One region of the Pseudomonas sp. GG8 genome, then DNA from elsewhere that is predicted to be linked to it. Evidence: riboswitches for the same ligand, from Rfam matches in the RefSeq annotation. Region 1 holds a riboswitch; the other holds the start of a gene.
What was found. A riboswitch is a leader RNA that binds a small molecule or an ion and turns the genes downstream of it on or off. The one in region 1 is predicted to bind cobalamin.
Positions count from the first base shown of each region.

Region 1 (7,315 bases):
TTTATTCTTTCCCTGTTATTCATCCCTTCTGAAAACCCCGGCGGTTATGGCATGTACCCTACGTTGAACGTGGGTTGGACGCTGAATTATGAAATGTTCTTCTATCTATTATTCTCACTGGTGTTCCTGGTCCATCAACGTCATCGGCCACTGGTTGTCGCGGCCGCATTGTTCGCGGTGAGTGAGGTGTTGACCCGTTACGGCTGGATCAGCCATTTCTACCGCAACGACATTGTGTACGAGTTTCTGCTCGGCATCGGCATCGGTATTATCTACAGCCGGGGCTGGATCACTCCACGGCTATGGCTGCCGCTGCTGGCGATTGCCGGGGCCTTCGTCACTATTTACCACCTGCCACCCTCACAACGGTTTATGAACTGGGGGCTGCCCAGCGCGTTGATTGTCGTCGCCTGTATCTCACTGGAACCGTACTTCCAGGGCAATCGATTATTCAAGGTACTGGGCGACTGTTCCTACTCGGTGTACTTACTCCACGTATTGGTTCTCTATGGCGGATGGCTGGCGTCTGAACGCTATGGGCTCAATCCGTATGCGGTGTTTGCCGTGTGTGTACCGTTGATTGCCGTCGGAGCCTGGGGCAGTTACGAATTTATCGAAAAAGGACTTTATCTGCGCCTCAAAGGCTGGCTGGACAAGCGAAGAGCGGTGGGCGAGGCGGTCGCTCTTTCCCGACATAATTACTAGGACTTTGTGCGGCGCGAATGATTGGCGTAAACTGCGCCCACGTCTGCGAGGAATTTTCATGACCGCTATTACTATTACCGATGCCGCCCACGACTATCTGGCCGATTTGCTTGAAAAGCAGAACACTCAGGGCATCGGCATCCGCGTGTTTATTACCCAGCCTGGCACCCAATACGCTGAGACCTGCATTGCTTATTGCAAGCCGGGCGAAGAGAAACCGGAAGACAAGGCCATTGGCCTGAAAAGCTTCACTGCCTGGATCGACTCCTTCAGCGAAGCGTTTCTGGATGATGCGGTTGTCGATTACGCCACCGACCGAATGGGCGGCCAACTGACCATCAAGGCGCCAAACGCCAAAGTACCGATGGTCAATGCCGACAGCCCGATCAACGAACGCATCAATTATTACCTGCAAACCGAGATCAATCCGGGGCTGGCCAGCCATGGCGGCCAGGTTTCGCTGATTGATGTGATTGAAGAGAACAACGAAAATATCGCGGTGCTGAAGTTCGGTGGCGGTTGCCAGGGCTGCGGTCAGGCTGACGTGACCTTGAGAGAAGGGATCGAGCGCACTCTGCTTGAGCGTATTCCTGAGCTTAACGGTGTGCGGGACGTCACTGACCATACGCAAAAAGAAAACGCCTACTACTAAGTCGGGCGCCTCTACGCGATAAAACAGCTGCAAAAAATGCCTCGACTGGTTCGAGGCATTTTTTTTGGTTCTGCCAGTGCCTGGTTTAGCCAGCCTTGGCGCAACCAGCAGGGTTGAACACGCGCTGGCTTGAAGCCGGATTTTTCAGCAGTGCAGCCCCGGTGCGTGCCGGACGTGGCAGAAGTTGCCCGGAGCAATTGGGACAGCGACCGCCCAGACGGTCGTGCGCGCAATCGCTGCAGAAGGTGCATTCAAACGAGCAAATCAACGCGTCCAGACTGTCGCCAGGCAGGTTGCGGTCGCAGCATTCACAGCTCGGGCGAAGTTCAAGCATAGAGGTGACCTCGTTCGCAGGTGTTCGGGGGAAGGAAAGCTTCGGCAACAATGCCAAACACTGCGGGCTCTTGGCAATCAGGGCCGGTATAGATGCGCATGTCCGGCCCGATAGAGCGACGATTCGGCGAACTGGTCATTGGCCAATACCCTGCCTACCAGAATCAATGCCGTGCGGCGAAACCCTTTGGCGCGAACTTTCTCCTGGATGTCGGCGAGCGTTCCGAGTACCCAATCCTGATCCGGCCAACTGGCGCGATGGACCACGGCAATCGGGCAATCAGCGCCGTATTGCGGGGTCAGTTCGGCGACAATTTTTGCCAGGTTCTTGACCCCTAGATGAATCGCCATGGTCGCCCGATGCTGCGCCAGGCTTGCCAGCTCCTCGCCCGCAGGCATGGAGGTTTTATCGGCATAGCGGGTCAGGATCACACTCTGAGAGATATCCGGCAGCGTCAGTTCGGTGCCCAACAGTGCGGCGCAGGCAGCGGTGGCGGTAACGCCGGGGATGATTTCGAAGGGGATATCCAGTTCGCGCAGGTAACGAATCTGCTCGCCAATCGCGCCATACAGACTGGGATCGCCGGAGTGCACCCGAGCGACATCGAAGCCTTGTTCATGAGCGGATTTCATCGCGGCGATGATCTGCTCCAGGTGTAACTCGGCGCTATTGATCACCTGTACCGCCTGATGCCCTTCAAGGACAGCGGTCGGTACCAGTGAGCCGGCGTAGATAATCACCGGGCAACTGCGGATCAGGCGCTGGCCTTTGACCGTGATCAGTTCCGGGTCGCCGGGGCCTGCGCCGATAAAAAAAACGGTCATGGGTGCTCCAGAATCCAGCCTTAGGCTTTTGAGTGGGAGTGAAAACGGACAGATTATCGACGATTGAGTACGTCACCGGCCAAGGCAAATGTCGCTTGCTGGTTTTTCTGCCGGGTGATCAGTAATTCGCCATGACGTCCACCAAGGCGCTGTAACAGCGCCAATGCACTGCTTTCGGCCACGCCGTAGCAACCGGTGTGGGCGAACGCGATGGCAGAACGATGACTGAGTCGCGCGTCGAAACAGCTCAACTCTGCTGCACTGAAAAACACCAGTGGCAGACCCAGACGCTCTGCCAACGCCAGCAAACCCGGCTCAGAACGTTTCAGGTCAATGGAGGCGAGGGCAGTGATGGCTTCAATTTTCAGCCCATGACCCTGCAAAGCCTGTTCAATCAGTTCCAGCAGTCGGCTTGCAGGGCAACCGCGCTGGCAGCCGAGGCCGACCGCCAGGGTCGGCACCGAGTGCTGCCGGGTCATGCGCCGTGATTGACGTGTTGGGCGTTCACTTCATGATTATTGCGGCGGAACAGCCAAGCACTGATCAGACCCAAGGCGATCCAGAACAGCGCATTGGTCAGCAGCGAGGCGATCTTGAACTGAGCTTCCAGAGCTTCAGGGGCCAGGCTCTCATGCACGTCTGGTTGCGGTGCACCCATCACGTGTGGCACCAGCAGGATCGCTACACCCAGCACCTTCAGCAACCAATGTTTGCTGAACACGATCAGTGCCAAGGCGACGGCAGTAGATGCCGCTGTGCTCACCCACCAGATTTGTCGCTGAACCAGATCAGCCGCCGCAGTCCCCGGCAGCTCAGGTGGCAGGCCCAGGGTCGGCGCGAGAACGAACACGGCAAACCCGGCCAGCCCCCACAGTATCCCCTGAGACGTACGGCCCGGCGCACGTAGGGTGTAAAGCCCCGCCAGCATCAATGCAAAACCGACTGCGACCACCAGGTTGCCTCCGGTGGTGGACAAGACACGTTGCCAGCCGTCTTGAGGTTCCCATGCCTCGGCGTCGTGAACATGGCCTGCGCCAACGCCTTCAGCGTGTTCATGGGCCTGCTCTGTCGGTGCTTTCTCATAGGACTCCGCTTGCAGAATCAGCGGCGCAACCCAGACGCTTTGCAGCAGCGTCAACAACAGTGCGGCGAACAGACCCGTGAACCCGGCCGTTTGAGCGATACGCTTGAACATGGCGGCAGGTCTCAATGGCAAGGGAAGGCAGAGCTGTGGCGGGTGTCGTGCGCCGCGTTGTGGACGGCATTGATATGCGAGAAGCCGGCGAAGTAGACCAGAAAGGCACCCAGCAGGAGGGCGCTGACGGCAGCCGTCAGGCGTCGGGTCTGAGTGGAGGTGGTTGTAGCTGAGTGGCTGATAGTGCTGATCGACATGGCGCTTCCCTCAAGTGTCGGCAAGTAGGCAAGCGCATGAAAACCCCACTGACAGGCGTCAGTAGAGGTTCAACAGCGCCCGCCCACCGCGGGTTTGTCAGATGATTTGTCGGGCCGGTCTCCGGGCTTGCGAGGGGTCCGTGCAGCCTGACCATCAAGAATCACCTTCCCATGCCGGACTGCTGGCACAGTGGATCTGATTCTTCACTCGCTTACCGTTGCGGGGGCAGCGCCGGACTTGCTTATGCCTGTTGGCATGAAGCGCACCGGTTTCCCGTTTCACCCTGTGAAGGGCACCCGAAACAAGGCCGTAGGAAAACATGAGCACGCACAGGAGTCAATCCAGAGCATCTGCGGCTTAGTCGGTGATTGACCTGTCCGCAGCCACTGCGTAGCCTTGCTCGTTCGAGGTGCTCCGGTATGCGCGGAGCTAAAAGGGAACGCGGTTCAAGCCGCGGCTGCCCCCGCAACTGTAAACGGTCATGTTCATTGCACTGCCACTGCACGCGTGTGGGAAGGCGCAATGAACGCGTGTCGGACGCTTTTTATAGGCCGTCAACACGCCACCGTCAGCCAGGAGACCTGCCTCGGAACAAGATTCTCACTACAACCGGGCGGGGTGATCCGGTGGCGAATTGATCTGCGTGCATGTGCTACGTGGTTATCGTCCTGTTTGCCCGCCGCTTTGCCAAAGGGCATCCGATGAAATCACTGGCCAAACTTCCCGTTACTATCGTTACCGGTTTCCTCGGGTCGGGCAAAACCACGTTGCTGCGGCACATCCTCGACAACGCGGAAGGTCGGCGCATCGCGGTGATCGTCAACGAATTCGGCGAACTGGGCATCGATGGCGACATTCTCAAGCAATGCACCATTGGCTGCACCGAAGAAGAAGCCAGCGGTCGTGTGTATGAGTTGGCCAACGGTTGCCTGTGCTGCACGGTTCAGGAAGAGTTCTTCCCGGTCATGCGCGAATTGGTTGCCCGTCGCGGCGACCTGGATCACATCCTGATTGAAACCTCTGGCCTGGCATTGCCAAAACCTTTGGTTCAAGCGTTTCAGTGGCCAGAAATTCGTAACGCCTGCACGGTCGATGCGGTGATTACCGTGGTCGACAGCCCTGCGGTGTTGGCAGGCACTTTCGCTGCATTCCCGGATCAAGTCGACGCACAGCGCAAACTCGACCCGAACCTTGACCATGAGTCGCCACTGCACGAGTTGTTCGCCGATCAACTGGCGAGCGCGGACCTGGTCATCCTCAACAAAGCCGACATGCTTGATGCGGCAGGCTTGGCGACCGTCCGCGCTGAAGTCTCCGAAGAACTGCCACCCGCGGTCAAAGTGATCGAAGCCAGCAGCGGTCGTTTGCCCATCAGCGTGTTGCTGGGGCTGGGCGCCGAGTCGGAGGTGCATATCGATAGCCGCCGCACCCACCATGATCATCACGAAGGCGATGACCATGACGACCATGATCATGATGCGTTCGATTCGATCTCGATCAAATTGCCGCAGGCCGACGAAAGCCTGTTGCTGGACGCCTTGACGCAACTGGTGGTGCAGCACGGTATTTTGCGGGTCAAGGGTTTCGCGGCGATTCCGGGCAAACCGATGCGCTTGCTGATTCAAGGCGTCGGGACGCGCTTCGACAAGCATTTCGACCGTGCCTGGCGTACCGAGGAAGAACGTGCGACCCATCTGGTGTTGATTGGTCAGGAACTCGACGCCGGCGTTCTCGAAGCCCAACTGCACGCAGCGGTTGCCGGCTGACTTATGCATTTACTGAGAACCCAACCTGGCGGCTTTGTACCTGACGACAGCATCGCTGATCTGGGGCAAACCCCGGCCGAGCTGGTGATTCTCTGCAGCGGCGATTCACATTTGGCGTTGCTCGCCGAGGCGGCGCAACAGTTGCCTGAGGATTACCCCAGTCTGCGTCTGGCCAACCCGATGCAAGTGCAAAATCACGCGTCAGTGGACATGTACGTCGATCAAGTTCTACGGCATGCCAAGGTCATCCTGATTTCCCTGCATGGCGGCATTGGGTATTGGCGTTATGGCGTCGAGCGTCTGGTGGAGCTTGCGGGACAGGGGGTGCAGCTTATTCTGGTGCCGGGCGATGATCGTCCGGACCCGGAGCTGAGCGGCTTGAGCACTGTTGCCGCGGAAGAAGGCGAGCGGCTCTGGCATTTCCTTCGCCAGGGCGGTATGCACAACGCGCTTGAGCTGTATCGTTGTTTGGCAAACTGTTGGCTGGGCCGCGATTATCCTTGGGCAGAACCTCAAGCTTTGCCACGTACCGCGATCTACCATCCGCACAAGGCCAATGCCAAGCTGAGTGACTGGCAGGCCGATTGGCATACTGCTCAGCCCGTCGTGGCGTTGTTGTTCTATCGGTCCCATCTGCAAGCGGCCAACACCGGCTTTGTCGACGTGTTCTGCGCCCGTTTGCAGGCACAGGGTTTGAATCCTTTACCCATCGCGGTCGCCAGCCTGAAAGAACCGGGCTGCCTGACGGTGGTGGAAGACCTGCTTGATGAGGTCGGTGCCGCGCTCATCCTGAATACCACCGGCTTCGCTCAATCCAGCCCTGAAGCCCCCCATGTGCGACCGTTTCGGCGCAATGTTCCGGTGATCCAGGCCATCTGCGCCCAGGACAATGAACCCGCGTGGTCCGCCAGCGAGCAAGGACTGGGTCCACGGGACCTGGCGATGCATATCGCGTTGCCCGAGCTGGATGGGCGGATCATCAGCCGGCCGATCAGTTTCAAGGATCTGGCCTGGCACAGCGAGCGCAGCCAATCCGATGTGGTGTGTTATCGCGCCCAGCCCGAGCGCATGGATTTTGTTGCCGAACTGGCGCGACGCTGGATTGATTTGGCGCGTCTGCCCAATCAACACAAGCGCGTCGCGTTGATTCTGGCCAATTACCCCACCCGCGACGGTCGGATCGGTAATGGCGTTGGTTTGGACACGCCAGCAGCCGCGCTGAATATTTTGCGCGCGTTGCAAACCGAGGGTTATCCGCTGGCGCCGTTGCCTGAAAGTGGCACGGCCTTGATCCATGCGTTGCTCGGTGGAGTGACCAATGATCTGGACAGCATTGATCTGCGCCCGTGTCAGCAAAGCATGGGGCTGGACGAGTATCAGGCCGCGTTCAATGACTTGCCTGTTGCCAATCGCGAGGCAGTGACCGCCCGCTGGGGCGCGCCGCAGGGCGACCCGATGTTTCGCGCAGGCCGAATGATGGTCGCGGGGCTGCGTTTTGGCCTGACGTTTGTGGGTATTCAGCCCGCGCGGGGTTACCAAGTAGACGCCAGCGCGGTCTATCACGACCCCGACCTGGTGCCGCCCCATGGTTATTTGGCGTTCTACTTCTGGTTGCGCAAAGTCTACGGCGCGCATGCCGTG
Region 1 is NZ_JBRIIP010000001.1:2,409,273-2,416,587, reverse strand. It holds gene ACVBEG_RS11585 (acyltransferase family protein) at 1-705, shown strand, start outside; gene nfuA (Fe-S biogenesis protein NfuA) at 764-1,357, shown strand; gene ACVBEG_RS11575 (DUF1272 domain-containing protein) at 1,443-1,691, opposite strand; gene cobM (precorrin-4 C(11)-methyltransferase) at 1,769-2,515, opposite strand; gene ACVBEG_RS11565 (cobalamin biosynthesis protein) at 2,569-2,994, opposite strand; gene ACVBEG_RS11560 (CbtA family protein) at 2,991-3,710, opposite strand; gene ACVBEG_RS11555 (CbtB domain-containing protein) at 3,722-3,907, opposite strand; cobalamin riboswitch at 4,003-4,223, opposite strand; cobalamin riboswitch at 4,299-4,511, shown strand; gene cobW (cobalamin biosynthesis protein CobW) at 4,610-5,674, shown strand; gene cobN (cobaltochelatase subunit CobN) at 5,678-7,315, shown strand, end outside.

Region 2 (7,315 bases), 1.7 Mb from region 1:
GGTCATGCGCCCGTCACGATAGACCGCCTCGGCGCCGCGTCCACCGTTAGGGCTCAGACCTCGAGCGATGGGCTGCAACTCAGTGCTGGTCAGCGAGTGGTGATAGGTGTGCCCACGCAGCAAGCCTTCCGGCAGTTCGACCGCTTGCAAAGCCAGCGCGGCCAAACGTTTCTGCATCACGGCTTCGCCCGTCAGCAGCCCCACCAGTTGCGCACGCTGACCGTCGACATCGGTCAAGGCATCCAGCAGGTAAAGCATGCCGCCGCACTCAGCCAGCAGGGGTTTACCTGCTGCATGATGGGCGCGAACGGCGGCCAGCATCGGTAGGTTTTGACCCAGCGCGACGTGGTGCAGTTCGGGGTAACCGCCCGGCAGATAAAGGCTGTCGGCATCGGGAATGAAGGTGTCGTGGATCGGCGAGAAAAACGACAACTCGGCGCCCATGGCCCGCAGCAGGTCAAGACTGGCGCCGTAGGTAAAGGCAAACGCTTCGTCCCGAGCCACGGCAATGCGCACCCCCTCAAGCAAGGGTTCAGCCTTGACGATGTCGGGCGCGGCGAATTCGACAGCCGGCGGCAAGGACACCTCGCACGTGCTGCCTAGGGCGGTGGCGGCGGCGTCGAGGCGTGCATCCAGATCATTCAGTTCGCTGGCCTGGACCAGGCCCAAATGACGGCTCGGCAACTCGATCCCGGTTTCTCGTGACAACGCGCCGTACCAGCGTAAGCCCTCGGTCAGGCTGCCTTTGAGCAGTTGCGCGTGGCGCACGGTGCCGACGCGATTGGCCAAGACCCCGGCAAACGGCAGGTCCGGCTGATAACGCGCCAGGCCCAGGGCCAACGCGCCAAAAGTCTGGGCCATCGCAGTGCCGTCGATCACGCCCAGAACCGGTACGCCGAAATGGCGCGCCAAGTCTGCGCTGGACGGCGTACCGTCGAACAAGCCCATGACCCCTTCAATCAGAATCAAGTCGGCTTCGCCCGCCGCCTCCCACAACAGTCGGCGGCTTTCATCGGCGCCGACCATCCACAAATCCAGCTGATAGACCGGCGCGCCACTGGCGCGCTCGAGAATCATCGGGTCGAGAAAGTCAGGGCCGCATTTGAACACCCGAACCTTGCGCCCTTGATTGCGGTGCAGTCGGGCCAACGCGGCCGTCACGGTGGTCTTGCCCTGGCCGGAAGCCGGCGCAGCGATCAACACCGCCGGGCAGTGACGCGGCGCTCTCATGAAGGACTGCTCATAGCTCGATGCCTTTCTGCGCACGGATACCGGCCTGAAAGGCATGCTTGACCACGGCGATCTCGGAAACCGTATCCGCCAGATCAATCAGCTCGGGTTTCGCGCCACGACCCGTCACCAGCACATGCTGCATCGGCGGACGACTTTGCAGGTCGCTGAGGACCTGCTCCAGATCCAGATAACCGTGTTTGAGGGCGATATTCAGTTCATCGAGCACGATCAGGCCGATGCCTGGGTCGCGCAGCATTTCCCGGGACACTTCCCAGGCAGCTTCGGCGGCGGCGATATCGCGCTGGCGGTCCTGGGTTTCCCAGGTGAAGCCCTCGCCCATGACGTGATAACGCACCTGCTCGGGGAAACGACGGAAGAACAGCTCTTCACCGGTGCTGTTGCGACCCTTGATGAACTGCACGACGCCACACTGCATACCGTGGCCCATGGCGCGGGCAAGCATGCCGAACGCTGAGCTGCTTTTGCCTTTGCCGTTCCCCGTCAGGACCAGCAACAGCCCGCATTCATTCGGCGAACTGGCAATGCGCTCGTCCATGACGGCTTTTTTACGCAGCATGCGCGCCAGATGGCGTTCGTCACGTTCGGGGGATTCGTTCATCTCAGCTCTCCGTTTGAGCAGGGCACGCGAAAGCAAACGGAAGGCACAGGAATTGACTGCCAGCACGGTCAAAAAAGACCCTGCGCAGAGCATCGCCCGCCGTGATGCTGTTGGATGGTTCAGGCCGGTCTCCGGACTCATGAGCGGGCTTTTCCCCCACTGCGCGCCTTCCCACATTTTTTACGATGCAGTGACTGAATGCGCAGCTTTGACTCATTTACCGTTGCGGGGGCAGCGCCGGAATCGGTCGCTGGACGCGTCCTCACCGGCTTCCCTGTTTCACTCAGCCCATCAGCGATGGCTGAGCACCTGAAACACGTCGCGAAGGGTAGAGGGTTGGGGATAGAGCGTCAATCGAAGCGCCCTTTCCTTTCGCGTAATAAAGCTGTTTGACCCGTGCGAGTCATATCGATTGATATTAAACGACAGCCATCCCGCGCCACCTACTAAGCTTGCTGACTATCAACTCACCTGCAAAAGGTTGAACCTCAACAGCCCACCCTCCTCTACTGCTTTACGCGCACTTTTCGCTTTTCATGGAGATCGTCATGTTCACACTCAGACCTCAGTTGGCAGTACTGCTTGTACTGATGACCGGCCTTACCGCTTGCGGCGAGACTGCCAGCCTGCAAGTAGCGGAAGGCACGGGCCCGCAGCCGAAGCTGCCTGAACCGAACAAAACACTGATCCCGACCGTGAACATCGCCCCTGCCGTGGGCTGGGCAAAGGGTGCAAAACCTGTCGCTGCACCAGGCACTCAGGTGTCGGCGTTTGCCGAAGACCTGGATCACCCGCGCTGGCTGTACGTGCTGCCTAACGGCGATGTACTGGTCGCCGAAACCAACTCGCCGGCCAAGCCCGATGACAGCAAAGGCATTCGGGGCTGGATCATGAAAAAGGTCATGGGGCGTGCGGGGGCGGGCGTAGCGTCCGCCAACCGGATCACACTGCTGCGCGACAAAGACCATGACGGTGTTGCTGAAACCCGTACCGTGTTCCTGCAAAACCTTAATTCACCCTTTGGAATGGCCCTGGTCGGCAACGACTTCTATGTCGCCGACACCGATCAACTGCTGCGTTTCCATTATGAAAACGGGCAAACCTCGATTACCGGCAAGCCAAGCAAGGTGACAGACCTGCCTGCAGGGACACTCAATCACCACTGGACCAAGAACGTCATTGCCAGCAAAGACGGTAAAAAACTGTACGTGACCGTGGGTTCCAACAGCAATGTCGGTGAGAACGGCCTGGACAAGGAAGAAGGTCGAGCCGCGATCTGGGAAGTCGATGCCGCGACGGGCGCGCATCGGATCTTTGCCTCTGGCCTGCGCAACCCCAATGGCATGGACTGGGAACCGCAGACAGGCACGCTGTGGACCGCCGTCAATGAGCGCGACGAAATCGGCAGCGATCTGGTACCCGATTACATTACGTCAGTGAAGGATGGCGCATTTTATGGTTGGCCTTTCAGCTACTACGGCCAGCATGTGGATGTGCGCGTCTCACCCCAAAACCCGGCTTTGGTGGCCAAGGCCATTGCACCGGATTACGCCGTCGGACCCCACACCGCGTCGTTGGGTCTGACCTTCAGTGACGGAAAATCGCTGCCGGCACCGTTCACCCAAGGTGTATTCATCGGCCAACACGGTTCGTGGAACCGCAACCCCCACAGCGGTTACAAGGTGATATTCGTACCGTTCACCAACGGCAAACCCAGCGGCGCCCCCGTCGACCTGTTGACCGGTTTCCTCAACGCAGACGAGAAGGCCCAGGGGCGTCCGGTGGGCGTGATCAATGATCAGCATGGCGGAGTGCTGGTGGCCGATGACGTGGGGAATAAAATCTGGCGGGTGACGGCGGCAAAGGCGCAGTAAGCCCCGCTTTCGACGGGGCAGGATTTACTGCACGATCACATCAAATCAGGGGTTATTACGCGCCAGATGCTCTGGCTGAATGACGCGCTTGGCGTTGAGGTAGGTTTTTTGCCAATAGCTGTTGTCGAGGCTGTCCAGGCGCACTGTGCCGCCCGTTGCCGGCGCATGCACAAAGCGCCCTTCCCCAACGTAGATCGCGGCGTGACTGACCTGCGAGCCGCCTGACGTGGCGAAGAACAACAGATCACCAGACTGTAAAGCGTTGCGCCCGACGTCCGGCGCGCGCATCACAATCATCTCTCGGGTCGAGCGTGGTAGCGCGATACCGGCCGCGTCACGGTAGACATAACCAATCAACCCACTGCAATCGAAGCCCGAATCAGGCGTATTGCCGCCCCAGCGATAAGGCGTGCCGACCAAACCCAGCGCGCGAATTAGCACGTCTTCAGCAGCAGGCGAGGAATAATCGGAAGTCATTGGCGCAACGGGTCGAACAACCCATTGTTTTGAAGGGGGTGGAGCGTGGCTTGCGCAAGCGCCAAGAAGCGCAGCAGCCAATGTAATCAACCCTAGGCGTACCGTAATCGACATAAACACAACAACCTGATCTGGATGCGGCTTACTCTGCCGGGAGCCCGAACTGCGTGTAACTTGAGTTACACGCTCCGGTAATGACTAGCGTTGGCTTTGGATTGTAGTCGGCGCCATCGCTAACGCACGTTTAGCTTCGATGAAGGTCTTCTTCCAATAGCTGTCATCCAGGCTATCGACCCGAACACCACCGCTGCGGCTGCTGCTGGAATGGATGAATTGATCATCGCCCAGATAGATGCCGGCATGGCTCACACGACCGCGACCCTTGGTGCTGAAGAACAGCAGATCACCCGGCTTCAGGTTGTTGCGAGCAACCAGTGGAGCCTTCAAGTTGATCATGTCGCGAGTGGAGCGTGGCAACGTCATGCCCGCTTCTTCACGGAAAAGGTAGTTGATGAATCCGCTGCAATCGAAACCTGCTTCGGACGTACCGCCTACGCGATAACGGGTACCGATCAGGGACATGCCGCGTTCCAGGATGCTGTCGGCAAGAATCGGCATGCGGTACGGCTTGCTGTCAGCAAACTCGGCCAGTTCTTTTTCGGTGATCAACTCTTCGGACAACACGGAGTCAGATCCGTCGGCCATCTGGGAGGAGCGTGCAGACTGCGCAGTAATCGAGGCATGAGCCTGATTCTGGACCTGCTGCTGGTTCGAGGCAGGCATGTTAGCCGCGCAACCAAAAAGGAGTGAAACCAGTGCGAGGGGCACGAGGGGTGCGAAGCGATTTAGCATGGGCACGACCGTGGCTAGTGATGTAAAGGAGATGAGACTATGCCTTCTATCACCCTGATTTGCAAATTCAATCGATCTAAATGTGACTTACCAGTTCCTCCATAACTTCTAAGGCTCTACAGCCCAGGAAAACATCCATGGCGGCGCTGTGGTCGGTCGGCGTCGGATTTATCTCGGCGGTAAAGCCCCCCGACACCCGCGTACGCAGGACCGGCTCGTGAATATACGGGAAGCTGGCAGTGGTGCCGATGCTCAATACAGCATCGAAACCCTTGGCCATTTCTTCGTACAACGTTTCCAGCGCCCGCTCGGGCAACATTTCCTCGAACAACACCACTGGCGGGCGCAATACCCCATGGCAGTGCTTGCACAAGGGCGGCAATGGCCGTTGCAGGTGCTCGCTCAGTTCCGGGTCGATGGCGCCACAGGATTGGCAAAACAACGGCGCCAACTGCCCGTGGATTTCAATCAAGCGCTCAGGTGGGCTGCCAGCGGCACGATGATAGCCATCGACGTTCTGCGTCAGGACCCAGCATTCAGGCTTGAGTCGCTGCAACTGAGCGATGGCGTAATGGGCGGCATTCGGTTGCGCACCGAGACAAGCCTTGCCCAGTTCGGCGATATATTTCCAGCACAGCGCAGGGTCGCGGCGCAACATCGGGCCAGACAGCGCCATTTCGATGGGCAGCCCGTCCGAGGTCTTTGCGTTATACAGCCCGCCAACGCCCCGGTAGGTCGGGAGGCCCGAGTCGGCCGACAAGCCAGCGCCGGTAATAATCAGGATGCGCCGGGCATGACGCAACGCCGCTGCTGTTTGCAGCAATAGCTTGCGATCTACCACGGCCGCGCTACCAACCCAACGTTTCCTTCAGGAAAGGAATGGTCAGCTTGCGTTGCGCTTGCAGTGACGCTTGATCGAGACGTTCGAGCAAGTCGAAGAGCGCACTCATGCTGCGGGTACCGCGAGTCAGGATGAAATGACCGACCTCATCAGTCAGGTGCAGGCCACGGCGCGAAGCGCGCAACTGCAAGGCGCGCAGTTTGTCTTCATCGGACAGACCACGCATCTGGAACACCAGGGCCATGGTCAGCCGTGATTTGAGGTCGAGAAGTTTGACCGGCAGCTCCCGTGGAGACTGGGACGCGGCGATCAACAGGCGACGGCCGCTGTCGCGCAGGCGATTGAACAGGTGGAACAGCGCCTCTTCCCACTCCGGCTTGCCAACCACCGCTTGCAGGTCATCCAGGCAAACCAGCTCGTACTGCTCCAGATTATCGAGCAGCTCAACGCCTTGATCCATCACATCCGCCAAGGGCAAGTAAACCGCCAGCTCGCCCAACTGCTCGAAGCGCAGGCAAGCGGCTTGCAGCAAGTGAGTACGCCCGACGCCATCCTTGCCCCAGAGATAAATCAGGCTTTCGGTCCAGCCAGCATCGGCTTCGCACAGACGCTCAACATAGCCGAGTGCTGCGGCATTGGCGCCGGGATAGTAATTGATGAAGGTGGCGTCATCACGCAGACGCACACCCAAGGGCAGCTGAATCGGTTTCATGCTGGCTGAACGGCTCAAGCGAGCCGCTAGGGGCCTCAGTATAAAGTGGGCAAAGTTTATACCGGTGACGCTGGGTGCACAATGCGGCAGACCACAAGCAAAATCAAAGGTTTGCGTTTACTTCCGGTCATGCGCCGCATCGGTGCACCTGATCCAGTGCGAATAGACCAGGATCCGACGTAACAGGCAGATCACCTACAGATCAGGATCTACCGTGCCACCGTAAATATCCGACTCTTTATAGAGGTCATGCACATGGCGCACCAAAACCATGATGACGGCCGCCACCGGTAGCGCCAGTAACACACCCGTGAAACCGAACAGCTCACCGCCCGCTAAAATCGCGAAGATCACCGCCACCGGGTGCAGACCAATCCGGTCACCCACCAGCAATGGGGTGAGAACCATGCCTTCCAGGGCCTGACCGACCATGAACACCGCGACGATACCCATCATGGGGTACACGTCGCCGCCAAACTGGAACAGCCCAGCGATGACGGCGGCACCGATGCCGATTACAAAACCCATGTACGGCACAATCGCCGCAAGACCCGCAATCACTCCGATCAGCAGGCCCAACTCCAGGCCCACCAGCATCAAGCCGGCGGCATAGATAAAGCCCAGCGCAACCATGACCAATAGCTGACCGCGAATAAAGGCACCGAGGACTTCATGGCACTCGCTGGCCAGCTTGACGATCTGCCCTT
Region 2 is NZ_JBRIIP010000001.1:4,059,786-4,067,100, forward strand. It holds gene ACVBEG_RS19550 (cobyrinate a,c-diamide synthase) at 1-1,230, opposite strand, end outside; gene cobO (cob(I)yrinic acid a,c-diamide adenosyltransferase) at 1,241-1,852, opposite strand; cobalamin riboswitch at 1,958-2,180, opposite strand; gene ACVBEG_RS19560 (PQQ-dependent sugar dehydrogenase) at 2,401-3,726, shown strand; gene ACVBEG_RS19565 (C40 family peptidase) at 3,772-4,317, opposite strand; gene ACVBEG_RS19570 (C40 family peptidase) at 4,402-5,055, opposite strand; gene ACVBEG_RS19575 (NAD-dependent deacylase) at 5,132-5,896, opposite strand; gene hda (DnaA regulatory inactivator Hda) at 5,904-6,608, opposite strand; gene ACVBEG_RS19585 (AI-2E family transporter) at 6,804-7,315, opposite strand, start outside.
Region 2: another riboswitch for cobalamin. It lies ahead of cobO (cob(I)yrinic acid a,c-diamide adenosyltransferase); the one in region 1 lies ahead of ACVBEG_RS11555 (CbtB domain-containing protein).